DNA from 2 places in the Xanthomonas rydalmerensis genome. Region 2 is predicted to be linked to the other one. Evidence: predicted binding sites of a transcription regulator. Region 2 holds the regulator's gene; the other holds the start of a gene.
The links. The regulator FliA, encoded in region 2, starts transcription of late flagellar genes. The targets are predictions, from matches to a motif close to TAAAGTTTNNCNNNCNNNGGCCGATAA.
Positions count from the first base shown of each region.

Region 1: a site for FliA is predicted at 4,932-4,958, ahead of QN245_RS18015 (methyl-accepting chemotaxis protein). Genes of this name have one in related genera too.

Region 1 is NZ_CP126170.1:4,249,468-4,256,622, reverse strand. It holds gene purL (phosphoribosylformylglycinamidine synthase) at 1-1,938, shown strand, start outside; gene QN245_RS18015 (methyl-accepting chemotaxis protein) at 2,255-4,876, opposite strand; gene QN245_RS18010 (hypothetical protein) at 4,990-6,132, shown strand.
Region 2 is NZ_CP126170.1:2,598,472-2,605,626, forward strand. It holds gene flhA (flagellar biosynthesis protein FlhA) at 1-1,338, shown strand, start outside; gene flhF (flagellar biosynthesis GTPase FlhF) at 1,515-3,146, shown strand; gene QN245_RS10925 (MinD/ParA family ATP-binding protein) at 3,133-4,017, shown strand; gene QN245_RS10930 (RNA polymerase sigma factor FliA) at 4,014-4,763, shown strand; gene cheY (chemotaxis response regulator CheY) at 4,783-5,175, shown strand; gene QN245_RS10940 (protein phosphatase CheZ) at 5,176-5,784, shown strand; gene QN245_RS10945 (chemotaxis protein CheA) at 5,789-7,155, shown strand, end outside.

The DNA.
Region 1 (7,155 bases), 1.7 Mb from region 2:
ATGGCGATCGGCGAGCGCACCCCGCTGGCCCTGCTCGATGCCGCCGCAGCGGCGCGCATGGCGGTGGGCGAAGCGATCACCAACCTGTGCGCGGCGCCGGTGCAGGCGCTGGACCAGGTCAAGCTGTCGGCGAACTGGATGGCCGCGGCCAACCACGACGGCGAGGATGCGCGCCTGTACGCCGCGGTCAAGGCGGTGGGCATGGAACTGTGCCCGCAGCTGGACCTGAGCATCCCGGTGGGCAAGGACTCGCTGTCGATGCAGGCGCAGTGGGGTGTGGCCGGGATTCGGGATGGCCGGCCTGCGGCCGTCGAAGAGCGAGCGGGATTGGGGATTGGTGGAAGCGGGTCGACGGGCACGGACAGTGCTGTTGCCAATCCCGAATCTCCACTCCCCACTCCCGGCGTCAGCGAAACCCACAAAAGCGTCTCCCCCGTCTCCCTCATCGTCTCTGCCTTCGCGCCCGTCGCCGATGCGCGGGCGCAGCTGACGCCGTTGCTGGCGCGCGAGGCCGAGAGTGAGCTGTGGCTGATCGGGCTGGGCGGCGGCAAGCAGCGCCTGGGCGGTTCGGTGCTGGCGCAGGTGCATGGCGACGGCGCGCTGCCGGCCTTCGGCGGCGCGGTGCCGGACCTGGACGATCCGCAGCGGCTGCGCGCGTTCTTCGAGCTGATCCGCGATGCGCGCGAGGCCGGCATGCTGTTGGCCTATCACGACCGCAGCGACGGTGGCGCGTTCGCCGCGCTGTGCGAGATGGCGTTCGCGTCGCGGCAAGGCCTGGACATCACCCTCGATGCCTGGGGCGACGATCCCTTCCGCAGCCTGTTCAACGAGGAACTGGGCGCGGTGGTGCAGGTCGCCAAGGAAGACCGCGCCGCGTTCGCCGATCTGGTCGAGCGCCATGCGCTGACCGAGTGCGCGCAGCGCATCGCACGCCCCAGCACCGCCGCGGCGGTGCGCGTGGGCCTGGGCGGCAAGACCCTGGCCGAATGGCGTTGGGACGAGCTGTTCGATGCCTGGTGGTCGGTCACCCACGCCATGCAGACGTTGCGCGACAACCCCGACAGTGCCGCCGAGGAACGCGCGCTGGCGCGCGACTTCGCCGCGCCCGGGCTGAAGCCGAAGCTGGCCTTCGACCCGGCCGAGGACATCGCCGCGCCGTTCATCGCCAGCGGCCAGCGGCCGAAGGTGGCGATCCTGCGCGAGCAGGGCGTCAACGGCCAGATCGAGATGGCCAATGCGTTCGAGCGCGCCGGCTTCCGTGCTTTCGACGTGCACATGAGCGACCTGATCGCCGGCCGCGTGAACCTGGCCGACTTCGTCGGCCTGGCCGCCTGCGGCGGCTTCAGCTACGGCGACGTGCTTGGTGCCGGCCGCGGCTGGGCCACCTCGATCCTGGAACGGCCGGCGCTGCGCGATGCCTTCGCCGCGTTCTTCGCGCGCAGCGACAGCTTCGCCCTGGGCGTATGCAACGGCTGCCAGATGCTCAGCCAGCTCAAGGACATCATCCCCGGTGCCGAGCACTGGCCGCGCTTCCTGCGCAACCGCAGCGAGCAGTTCGAGGCGCGCACCAGCCTGCTGGAAGTGGTGGAGTCGCCGTCGATCTTCCTGCGCGGCATGGCCGGCTCGCGGATCCCGGTGGCGGTGGCGCACGGCGAAGGCCGCGCCGAATTCGACAGTGCGGTGGACCAGGCGGCCGCGCGCGTGGCGCTGCGCTTCGTCGACGGCCATGGCGCCGTCGCCACGCAGTACCCGCTGAACCCGAACGGCTCGCCCGACGGCATCACCGGCCTGACCAGCGACGACGGCCGGGTGACCATCCTGATGCCGCACCCGGAGCGGACCCTGCGCTCGCTCAACCTCAGCTGGCATCCGGCCGAGTGGCCGGACGAGGCGCCGTGGCTGCGCATGTTCCGCAATGCGCGGGTGTGGGTGGGCTGAGCGCCCCTGCGCCACGTCCGCCCCTGGCGGGCGTGGCGGGTCGGGGGCGGTCGCGGCAGCCATCCGCCGCAGGGGTGCTTGCACCCTGCGACGGCGACGCTGCAGCGCGCTGGAGACATCAGGCCTTGTTCGAGGGAAGCGGTGCCGATCGGGGCGCCGCCTCTGTGCCTTCAGCACCCAGGTGCGACGCGATGCGGGCAGGCGATGGCGCATCGCGCGCGCTGCGTCCGCCTGGCCGACAGGCCGGCCGCGTAGTGCCTGGCCAGGCCAGGCACTGTTGGACCATGCGGGCGCCGACCGCGCGCCCGCGCCTGTTTCAGAACTCTTTCCAACTGTTGTCGCTGTCGGGCGTGGTCACGACAGCGCGCAACCGGGACGCGGCAGGGCGGCCGGCCGTCGGACGCTTGGCTGGCGGTGCCGTCGGGCCTGGAACCGCCTGCCGCGCGGCCGCATGCGCGGCATCGAGCTTGAACACCGCCACCGCTTCGGTGAGCTGCACCGCCTGGTCCTCGAGCGAGCGCGCGGCGGCGGTGGCTTCTTCCACCAGCGCGGCGTTCTGCTGGGTGGTCTCGTCCATGTTGGTGATGGTCTGGTTGACCTGGGCGATGCCGGCCGACTGTTCCTGCGACGCTGCGGAAATCTCGCCCATGATGTCGGTGACCCGCTGCACGCTGGCCACCACCTCGCTCATGGTCGCGCCGGCGCTGTGCACCAGGGTGGAGCCTTCGGCCACGCGCTGCACCGAGTCTTCGATCAGGTCCTTGATCTCCTTGGCCGCGCCGGAGGAGCGCTGCGCGAGCATGCGCACTTCCGAGGCCACGACCGCAAAGCCGCGGCCCTGTTCGCCGGCGCGTGCCGCTTCCACCGCCGCGTTCAAGGCCAGGATGTTGGTCTGGAACGCGATGCCGTCGATCACGGAGATGATGTCGGCGATCTTCCTGGACGAGGCTTCGATGCCGCGCATGGTCTCCACGACCTGGTCCACCACCTGCCCACCCTGCGCGGCCACGCCGGCCGCGCCGATGGCGAGCTGATTGGCCTGGCGCGCGCCGTCCGCATTCTGCTTGACGGTGGAGGTGAGTTCTTCCATCGAGGCGGCGGTTTCTTCAAGGTTGGCGGCCTGCTGCTCGGTGCGCTGCGACAGGTCCTGGTTGCCGGCGGCGATCTCGCTGGCGGCACCCTTGATCGATGCGGCCGAGGTCTGGATGCTGCCGACGATCTGCGCCAGCTGGCTGGCCGTGGCATTGGCGTCGTCGCGCATCTGCGCGAACACGCCGCGGAACTCGCCGTTCATGCGCACGGTGAGGTCGCCGGTGGCGATCGCCTGCAGCAACCGCGACACCTCCGCCAGGTTGGTATCGGTAGTTTGCATCAGGTTGTTCAACCCTTCCACCATCCCGCGGAAATCGTGGTCGAACGCCTGCGCATCGCCGCGGGTGGCGAAGTTGCCGGCCGCGGCGGCCTGCGCCAGGGCGAGGATCTGCCGGTTGATCGCCTGCAGATTGCGCTTGGTCGCCGCCATCGCATCGCTGAGCGCCGCCTTCTCGCCGGGCAAGGCGCGCATGTCGGGCTGCATGTCGCCGACCGCGTAGCGCGACATGACCGCCACCAGCTCGCGCTGCACCTGCACATGCGCATCGACCAGGTCGTTGGTGCCGGCCACCATGCGGCCGTACTCGCCGGGGAAGCGCGCCGCATCCATGCGATAGCTCATCTCGCCGGCATCGTGCCGGCTGGCCATGTCGTCCTGCGCTTCGATCACCGCGCGCAGCTGCGCCTGCATGCTGCCCATCGACTGCAGCAGCTGCCCCATTTCGTCCATGCGGCGCGGTTCGATGCGGCTGTTCAATTCGCCCGAGGACACTGCTGCGGAGACCTTGACCGCCTCGGCAAGCGGCGCCAGCACCTGCCGCCGCAGCAGCAGGTACAGCGACACGCCGAGCAGGGCGGCCGAGAACAGTCCCACCGCCAGGATGACCCACAGCAAGGTGCGGGCCTGCGCCATCACGTGGTGCTTGGGCACCATGATGCCGAGCGCGAACACCTGCGGCGCCTGGCCCAGGCGCATCGGCACGAACACGCGCAACCAGTCCTCGCCGGCCACCATGGCCTCGTCGCTGCTGATCTGTCCCGCGCGCACGTTTGCCAGCATCGCCTGGGTGCGGGCATCGGACAGCGTCTTGCCCACCTGCTTGGCATCGGCGCTGGCCATCACCGCGCCGGTCGGCGACAGCAGCATCGCCTGGCCCACGTCCAGCGGATGCAGCGACGCCACGCGTTTCTGCAGCGCATCCAGCGACATGGTGATGTTGACCGTGCCCAGGAACTTGTCGCCGTCCATCACCGGCGTGCTCAAGGTGGTCATCAGCGTGTCGACGCCGGCCACCGGGTAGTAGTAGGGCTCGATCACCACCGGCGCGTGGCTGTTGCGCGCCGCGAGGTACCAGTCGCCCTCGCCGGGCTTGTCATAGCTGTGCAGCGCCTCGCGCACCAGCTCGCCCTTCTGGTACGACCAGTACACCATGAAGCGCCCGGTCGCATCGTGGAAGGGCGCGTCGACATTGGCGGTATCGTGTCCATCGAACGCGTTCGGCTCCCATAGCGTGCTGATGCCCAGCCAGCGCTTGTGAAGACGCAGCTGCTCATGCAGCACGGCGGCGGCCGAGTCCCGGCTCACGCCGTTGGCGCCGCGCTGAATGCGAAAGGTGTTGGCCAGGGTCGCGCCGGCGTCGAAGGCCGAACCGATGTCCGAGGAGATATCGCTCGCCTCGTGGCGCGCCGCTTCGCGCAGCATGGCATGCGACGCGTCGAGCAAGGCATGGCTGCTGCGCCAATAGGTGATGGCGGCGGTCATGCCGAAACACAGCAGGGCGATGATGCCGGTGCCGATCATCAAACGACTGGCGACGCTGTGACGGCGGACGAGGGTCCTGCTCATTGCTGCTCCCGTTGTGGATGATGGGCGACCCTGCTGGGCACACCGCTGCGCTGAGGTATCGACGTCCCCGCGCCAAACTTGATCTCCGTTTTCATGCTCATGCTGGGCCTGCCGTGGCCGATACTGGTCTGGCGACAACCACCAGGGAGGCGGTCACGCTCATGTCCTTTCGTTCCGGGCTTTTATTCGTGCTGGCCGCTGCCTTAAGCGGTCATGTATGCGCACAGGACACTCAGAACACCGAGACCTACTTCAAGCTCGGCGGAGCGGTCCGTTTCAACTACGGCTGGCTGGATTACGGCCCCACGCATGGCCTCGATCTGGAACTGCTGCGGGTCGACCTGAATGCGGGAGACGGTCCGTTCTTCGTCTCTGCGCAACAGCGTTGGTACGACGGATTCAATGCGGTGCATCATGCGTTCGTGGGCTGGAACGTCGACGATCGCACGGTGCTGAAGGCCGGCATCCAGCAGGTGCCGTTCGGCCTGTTGCCGACTGCCTCCAACAGTTTCTGGTTCGGGTCCGGCTACTACCTCGGCATCGAAGACGATTACGACCCGGGCCTGGTGCTCATGCGCACCAACGGCAACGACACCGTGCACGTCGGCTGGTTCTCGGGCGACGAATACGGTGACGGTGCGCGCACGGCGCGCTATTCGTTCGATGTCGCCGAGACGGCGCGCTATCCCTATCGCGAATACCATCGGCTGAATGTGCGCTACGAACACCGCGTCGACCTGGCACACGGCAGCCTCCTGCTTGGCGCGTCGGCGTTTTCCGGGCAGATACTCGATGTCGAGGATCGCCGCCGCTACGGGCATCGCGCCGCGGCGCTGCACGCGCAGTGGAGCAGCGGCGGCTGGACCAGCCAGGTGCAGTGGGCGCGCTATCGCTACGCGGTCCCGAGCGATCGCATCGCGATGTCGGCGTTCCTTGCGCCGTTCGAGATCGCCGCCGAAGCCGATGTCCCCACCGCCAACATCGCGTATTCGTTTGGCAAGGGACGCTGGCTGGACGATGTGACCTGCTACAACAACTTCAGCATGACCCTGCCCACCCACGATCGGCCCGACCTGCGTTCGTCCTCGCAGAACGTCACCGGGTGCAGCATCAAGAAGGGCGTCATGCTGACCTATCTGGACTGGATCGCCGGCAGGAACATGTGGTTCGCAGGCGGCGACGGTATCGCGATCGACGACGGCGACCGGTCCAGGTGGCACTCGCGGTTCAACCTCAACATCGGGTTCTACTTCTAGCGGTTGCCGTGTTGCGTTCCTGGGAGAAGAAGACCTTCCGGTTTCGATCCACGTCGTTGCTGTGGCACCGTGCCATCTGATGCCGGAGCAGCGAGTCTGGTGCCTTGCGCGGAATTTTTCGCCACGCTTGCCACACATGGACGATGCCCGACCCGAGCTGCGGCGAACGACGGCGCGGCTGCCGGGCGCAAACAAGGCCGGCCGCTGGGCACGCGCTACGACGCGCGTGCTGTCACGTCCGCATGTGTCGGAGCGGGCGGCACCGCAGCTGCCGACGCGGGAATTGCCCAGGCTGGCCACTGCGCCTGAGGGACCGCATGCGGTCGTTTTGTGCGCGAGGAGATTCCTCGATGCAGCCTGCCCGCCTGTGCTGAGGGGGCGTGGTCGCGGCTGAGACCGCTCCTGCAAAGGCGTTGCGCGTCTGACCATCTCTCTCGGCTGATCGCCGTGGCGACGCCCCTGCATGCCTGCGCCGTGCGCAAACCAACACCGTCCTGCCGAACGATCCGCGGCTCCCGAGCTGGGACCGAATCACGGCCATGCGTCCAGGTCCCCCTCGCGCGCTCTCGGGGGCCGCATTTCGCGCAATCGACTCCATCCGCGTCCGTCTGGTGCGGCCTTCGGCATGCGTCGGCGGTCCGAGGGCGCACTTACCACCTTTTTGCGTCAAGTCCTTGACAGAAAAAGAAATCGCCGGAAAGGCGGCATGTCAAGAATGGCAAGGTGCGTGCCGAAAAATTGACGTGACCTGATTGTTTTCATTGATATTTGTCGAAAAATTAACGAAACCAGGCTGAATTCGCGGCTTTTGTCACGACCTGTGTCTCATCAAGTCAAAAACTTGACGTAATTCCGAAGCCGAGTTAACACTCGAGTCAGTTCCGCATTCCACCTCGGTTCATCTACAGCTCCGAGCAGCGACAGGCGTGAGCCTCTCGCGTCCCGGTAAGGGACGTGCGGCACCAAAAAACCGACAGGGGGTCGGCCGGCCGGAACGCCGGGCGAGGGTGGCTTTTTGACCAA
Region 2 (7,155 bases):
GGCCTGGTCGCGCAGTTGCCGGCGCTGCTGGTGTCCTCGGCGGTGGCGATGCTGGTCACCCGCGCCTCGCGCTCGCAGGACATGGGCGCGTCGATGATGGGCCAGGTGTTCGGCCAGCATAAGGCGCTGGCGGTGGCCGCGGCGATCATGGGCCTGGTCGGCCTGATCCCGGGCATGCCCAACGTCGCTTTCTTGACGCTGGCGCTGATCCTGGGCCTGCTGGCCTGGAAGATGTGGAAGCGCAGCCTGCAGCCGACCCCGGCCGCCGCCGAGGCGGCGCCGCAGGCGGCGGCCGCGGCCCAGGCCAATGCCGAACTGGGCTGGGACGAACTGCGTCCGATCGACCCGCTGGGCCTGGAGGTCGGCTACCGGCTGATCCCGCTGGTGGACAAGGCCCAGGGCGGCGAGCTGATGGCACGCATCAAGGGCGTACGCCGCAAGCTGACCCAGGACATCGGCTTCCTGGTGCCGCCGGTACACATCCGCGACAACCTGGAACTGCCCGCCAACGCCTACCGCCTGCTGGTGCACGGGGTGCCGGTGGCCACCGCCGACATCCACCCGGACCGCGAACTGGCGCTGGACCCGGGCGGCGCGCTCGGCAAGATCGACGGCATCGCCGGCAAGGATCCGGCGTTCGGCCTGGATGCGACCTGGATCCAGCCGCACCTGCGCGCCCAGGCCGAGACCATGGGCTACACCGTGGTCGACCCGGCCACGGTGATCGCCACGCACCTTTCGCACCTGATCCGCGAACATGCCCCGGAACTGCTCGGCCACGAGGAAGTGCAGCAACTGCTGGCGACCCTGGCCAAGAGCGCGCCCAAGCTGGTCGAGGACCTCACCCCCAAGGCGCTGCCGCTGTCGGTGGTGGTGCGGGTGCTGCAGAACCTGCTGATCGAGAAGATCCCGGTGCGGCAGCTGCGCAAGATCGTCGAGGCCCTGGTCGAGCACGCGCCGCAGAGTCAGGAACCCGGCGCGCTCACCGCCGCCGTACGCAACGCCCTGGGCCGGTTCATCGTCCAGGAGATCGCCGGCATGGCCCCGGAACTGCCGGTGTTCACCCTGGCCCCGCAATTGGAACGTGTCTTGCAGGACTCTACCCAGGGCAACGGCGCGGCGCTGGAACCCGGACTGGCCGAACGCTTGCACCAAAGTCTGGCGGACTGCGTGAGCAAGCAGGAGGCGCGCAACGAACCGGCAGTGGTGCTGGTGCCGGCGCAGGTCCGCGCCGCCCTCGCCCGCCTGGTCCGCCACAGCGTCCCCGCGCTGTCGGTCCTGTCCTACAGCGAAGTGCCGGAGGACAAGCGGCTGAAGTTGGTCGGCACGATCAGCTGATTGGCGGGGATTGGTGATTTGGGATTCGGGAGTCGCAACAGCGGGCCCGGCACGCGGAGAGAGACAGCAATGACACGAACGAACACAACCAGAGCAAGGCGACCGGATAGCAGCCATGCCATGGCGGCCTCCGCAACCAATCCCCACTCCCCAATCCCGAATCCCGGCACTCACCCATGAAGATCAAACGCTTTGTCGCCCCCGACATGCGCACCGCCTTCCGGATGGTGCGCGACGAGCACGGGCCGGATGCGGTGATCCTGTCCAACCGGCGTACCGACGAGGGCATCGAGATCGTCGCCGCCAGCAATTACGACGAGGCCCTGGTGCAGCGGGCGCTGGATTCGGTGCGCCCGGACGAGGCGCCACGCGCCGCCGCGGCGCAGGCACCGGCCGCTGCCGCGCCGCGCGCCGCCCGCAGCGATAAGGCCGCGGCCAGCCCGGCGATGGCGATGATGGCCGCGATCAGCGAGCGCCGTGGTGGCGCCGCGGCGACCGCCCCGGCCGCTGCCGCAGCCCGGCCGCTGACCCAGCCGGCGGCGCTGGCCGCCTCGGCCATGCCTGCTGCGGCCGCCCCGGCTGCCGCAGCGCGCCCGGCCGCAGCGGCCAAGGCCCCGGCACCGGCCACGGGCCGCGCCGACTTCAGCATCCCCGAGGACGTGTTCCGCAACGCCCCGATCAGCGTGCCCATGCCCAGCCCGTTCGCCGCCGCCCCGGCGCCGGCCGCCGAGGCCATGCCGGCCTGGCGCGACGACGTCGCCGCGGTGGCGCTGACCCCGGTGGCGAGCCCGGCCCCGGCCGTGCCTGCGCCGAGCGCGGCCAAGCCGGACGCGCCGGCCACTGCCGGAATCCCGGCGGCCGCGACGCTGGCGGCGGTGCCGACCTTCCCGGCCCCGCAGAACGACGAACAATTGACGCAGCTGCGCGACGAACTGGCGCTGATGCGGCAGATGATCGAGCGCGAGATGAACCGCCTCACCGACGAACGCCTGCGCGGCTCGCCGGTCCGCGCCCAGGCCCTGGAATTGATGGACGACTATGGCTTCGACAGCGGCATCACCCGCGACGTGGTCATGCAGATCCCCGCCGACCTGGAGCTGCACCGCGGCCGCGGGCTGATGCTGGGCCTGCTGTCCAAGCGCCTGCCGATCGCCCCGCTGGACCCGATCGAGGAAGGCGGCGTGATCGCCCTGATCGGCCCCACCGGTGCCGGCAAGACCACCACCATCGCCAAGCTGGCCTCGCGCTTCCTGGAGCGCCATGCCGCCCGCGACGTGGCCCTGGTGACCACCGACACGGTCCGCGTCGGCGGCCGCGAGCAGCTGCACAGCTACGGCCGCCAACTCGGCATCGCCGTGCACGAGGCCGACAGCGACGCCGCGCTGCAGCAGCTGCTGGAGCGCCTGGCCGACTACAAGCTGGTGCTGATCGACACCGCCGGCATGGGCCAGCGCGACCGCGCCCTGGCCGCCCAGCTGCACTGGCTGCGCGCCTCGCGTGTGGTCCGATCCTTGCTGGTACTGCCTGCCAATGCCCATTTCTCCGACCTGGACGAGGTGGTGCGCCGGTTCGCCGGCGCCGACCCACAGGGGGTCATCATGACCAAGTTGGACGAGACCGGGCGGTTCGGCAGTGCCTTGTCGGTGGTCGTGGACCACCGCCTCCCCATCACCTGGGTGACCGATGGACAGCGCGTGCCGGACGACCTGCACCGCGCCAACGCCGCCAGCCTGGTATTGCGCCTTGAAGATTTGCGGCGCGCTGCCGATAAGCCCTGTACTCCGGAGCAGACCCATGCCGTCGCGTGACTACGTCAATCTGACCAATGCCTTCCCCCTGTCGGCGACGCGTAGCGAACCGCTGGGTCCGGTGCGCACCATCGCCGTGACCGGCGGCAAGGGCGGCGTGGGCAAGACCAACATCTCGGTCAACCTGTCCATGGCGCTGGCCGACATGGGCAAGCGCACCCTGCTGCTGGACGCCGACCTCGGCCTGGCCAACGTCGACGTGCTGCTGGGGCTGACGCCCAAGTTCACCGTGGCCGACCTGGTCGCCGGGCGCTGCACCCTGGAAGAGGTGCTGATCGACATGCCCAACGGGCTGATGGTGGTGCCCGCCGCCTCCGGCCGCCGTTACATGGCCGAGCTGCCGCCGGCCCAGCACGTGGGCCTGGTCAACGTGTTCTCCGAGCTGCAGCGCGAGCTGGACGTGATGATCGTCGACACCGCCGCCGGCATCACCGACAGCGTGCTGACCTTCTGCCAGGCCGCGCAGGACGCGGTGGTGGTGGTCTGCGACGAGCCGGCCTCGATCACCGACGCCTACGCCCTGATCAAGGTCCTCTCGCGCGAGCGCGGCGTGGACCGGGTGCAGATCGTCGCCAACATGGTGCGCGACCTCAACGAAGGCCGCCTGCTGTACGACAAACTGAGCCGGGTCTGCGAGAAGTTCCTCGGCGACGTGTCGCTGAACTACCTGGGCTGCGTGCCGCAGGACGACTGGCTGCGCCTGTCGGTGCAGCGCCAGCAGCCGGTGGTCAAGGCCTACCCGTCCAGCCCGTCGGCGCAGGCGATCGCCGAGATCGCCCGGCGCACCGCGCGCTGGCAGGCGCCGACCGCCCCACGCGGCAACGTCGAGTTCTTCGTCGAACGCATCATCCAGCGCGGGGTGGCCGCATGAACGCCGCCGCCCACTACCGCGCCGTCCAGCGCAACAGCGCCAACGACTACATCGCCCAGCACTCGGACCTGGTCCGGCGCATCGCCCATCACCTGGCGGCGCGACTGCCGGCCAGCGTCGAGATCGACGACCTGATCCAGGCCGGCATGATCGGCCTGATCGAGGCTTCGCGCAGCTACGACGCCGAACAGGGCGCCTCGTTCGAGACCTACGCCTCGATCCGCATCCGCGGCTCGATGATCGACGAGATCCGCCGCGGCGACTGGGTGCCGCGCTCGGTGCACCGCCGCGCCCGCGACGCCGCCTCGGCGATCCGCAAGATCGAACAGAGCACCGGCCGCGCCGCCGCCGCCAACGAAGTGGCCGCGGCGATGGACATGCCGCTTCCCGAATACCTGCGTTTGATGGAAGATGCCGCCCGCGGCCAGGTGCTGAGCCTGGAGTCGCGCATCGAGGACCATGGCGAGCTGGATACCATCGCCAAGGGCGGACCCAATCCGCAGCAGATGCTCGAGCGCAGCGAATTCGGCCGCGAGCTGGGCAAGGCCATCGCGCAGTTGCCCGAACGCGAGCAGTTGGTGCTGTCGCTGTACTACGAGCAGGAATTGAACCTCAAGGAAATCGGCGCGGTACTCGGGGTCAGCGAGTCGCGCGTGTGTCAGATCCATGGCCAGGCCACGGTACGGTTGCGCGGACGCCTGAAGGCGTTCGGTGTCGCCGATGCCGGTCTGGAAGACGAAGAATAGGAACCCTTAGGAGTCAGTGGTGAACAAGAACATGCGGATTTTGATCGTGGACGATTTCTCGACGATGCGGCGCATCGTCAAGAATCTGCTCGGCGATCTGGGCTTCACCAACACCGCCGAGGCCGAAGACGGCAACAGCGCCCTGGCCGCGCTGCGCTCGGCACCGTTCGAGTTCGTGGTCACCGACTGGAACATGCCCGGCATGACCGGCATCGATCTGCTGCGCAACATCCGCGCCGACGACAAGCTCAAGCACCTGCCGGTGCTGATGGTCACCGCCGAGGCCAAGCGCGAGCAGATCATCGAGGCCGCGCAGTGCGGCGTGAACGGCTACATCATCAAGCCGTTCACCGCGCAGACGCTGCAGGAGAAGCTCGGCAAGATCTTCGAACGCCTGGGAGCGACCGCCTAAATGGAAGCCACCGCCGAACGTACCGCCCTGATCGAACGCCTGCAAGGCGCGCTGGACGCGCTGGAGAACGGCGACGAGGCCGGCTGGCGCAGGGAGATCGACACCCTCGCCGCCTGGCGCACGCGGCCGATGATGCAGGGCCTGAGCCGGCTCGCGCGCGATCTGGGTCAGGCGCTCGGCGAACTGCCGGTGGTGCCCAGCGAGGCCGGCGAGCTGGACGACGCCTGCTCGCGTCTGGACCACGTGGTGGAGATGACCGAACAGGCCAGCCACCGCACCCTGGACCTGGCCGAGGAATGCCGCGCGCTGGCCAACCAGCTCGCCGCCGGCGGCCTCAGCGGCGACCAGGGCGAGATCCTCGACAAGATCCGCCACAACCTCACCGAAATGGCCCTGGCGCAGAGCTTCCAGGACCTGACCGGGCAGATCATCCGCCGCGTCGCCGGTATCGTGCGCCGCGTGCACGAAGGCTTCGGCGCGCTGGGTCTGCCGCCGAAGGAAGAACGCAAACCCGACGGCAGCCTGGCCGGCCCGGCCCTGCCCGGTCTGGACCGCCACGGCGTGTCGCAGAACGACGCCGACGACCTGCTGTCCGGACTGGGACTGTAATGCCATGAGCGCCGTACCCGACGACATCGCTGCCGACTTCATCATCGAGGCCCAGGAGATCCTGGACCGGCTCGGCGAGCAGTTGGTGTCGCTGGAGCAGGCGCCCGAGGACAGCGGCCAGCTCAACGCCGTGTTCCGCGGCTTCCACACGCTCAAGGGCGGCGCCGGCTTCCTGGCGATCAACGCCATGGTCGAGCTGTGCCACGCCGCGGAGGAAACCCTGGGCATGGCCCGCGCCGGCCAGGCCACCCTGCAGGCGCGGCACTTCGACGCCGCGCAGCAGTCGCTGGACTACCTGCAGTCGATGCTCGACGCCTTCGGCAGCGGCCAGGAGCCGCCGCGTGCGCCAGCGGAACTGATCGCGCAGTTCGACGCGCACGGCGATGCCGCCCCGGCACCGGCCCCGGCCAAGAGCGCCGCGCCGGCGCCCGCCCCCGCAGCGGCCACCGCCGCGGCCGCGGGGGATCTGATCAGCGACGACGAATTCGAAGCGCTGCTGGACCAGTTGCACGGCGATGCGCCGCCGACGGCCACGCCGCAGGCGCTGCAGCCGGCGCCGCGCGCGCCCAGCGCCGCGCCCAAGGCCGCGGCCGCCCCGGCCAAGGCCGCCGAACCCGAACACACCGTGCGTGTGGACACCAAGCGCCTGGACGCGATCGTCAACCTGATCGGCGAACTGGTGCTCTCGCGCAACCGACTCAAGACCCTGCGCGTGCGCCTGCGCGACGAGGAACTGGACCGCGCGGTCAGCAGCCTGGACATCGCCACCGCGCGCCTGCAGTCGGCGGTCATGCGCACGCGCATGCAGCCGGTCGGCAAGGTGTTCTCGCGCTTCCCCAAGGTCGCGCGCGACGTCGCCCGCTCCCTCAACAAGGAAGTGGAACTGGAACTGATCGGCGCCGATACCGAACTGGACCGCAACCTGGTCGAGGCGCTGGCCGATCCGCTGGTGCACCTGGTGCGCAACGCCATCGACCACGGCATCGAGGCGCCGGCGCTGCGCGAGGCCACCGGCAAGCCGCGCGGCGGCCACGTGCGCCTGTCGGCGCAGCAGGAAGGCGACTACGTCAGCATCGAGGTGCAGGACGACGGCGCCGGCATCGACCCGGAACGGCTACGCGCCAAGGCCCGCGAGAAGGGCCTGATCGACCCCGAGGCCGCAGCCCGCCTGACCACCGAGGAATGCCTGCACCTGGTGTTCCTGCCCGGCTTCTCGACCAAGGCCGAAGTCACCGATATCTCCGGCCGCGGCGTCGGCATGGACGTGGTGCAGTCGCGCATCCGCGAACTCAGCGGACAGATCCAGATCCAGTCGGAACTGGGTCGCGGCAGCCGCTTCCTGATCCGCGTGCCGCTGACCCTGGCGATCCT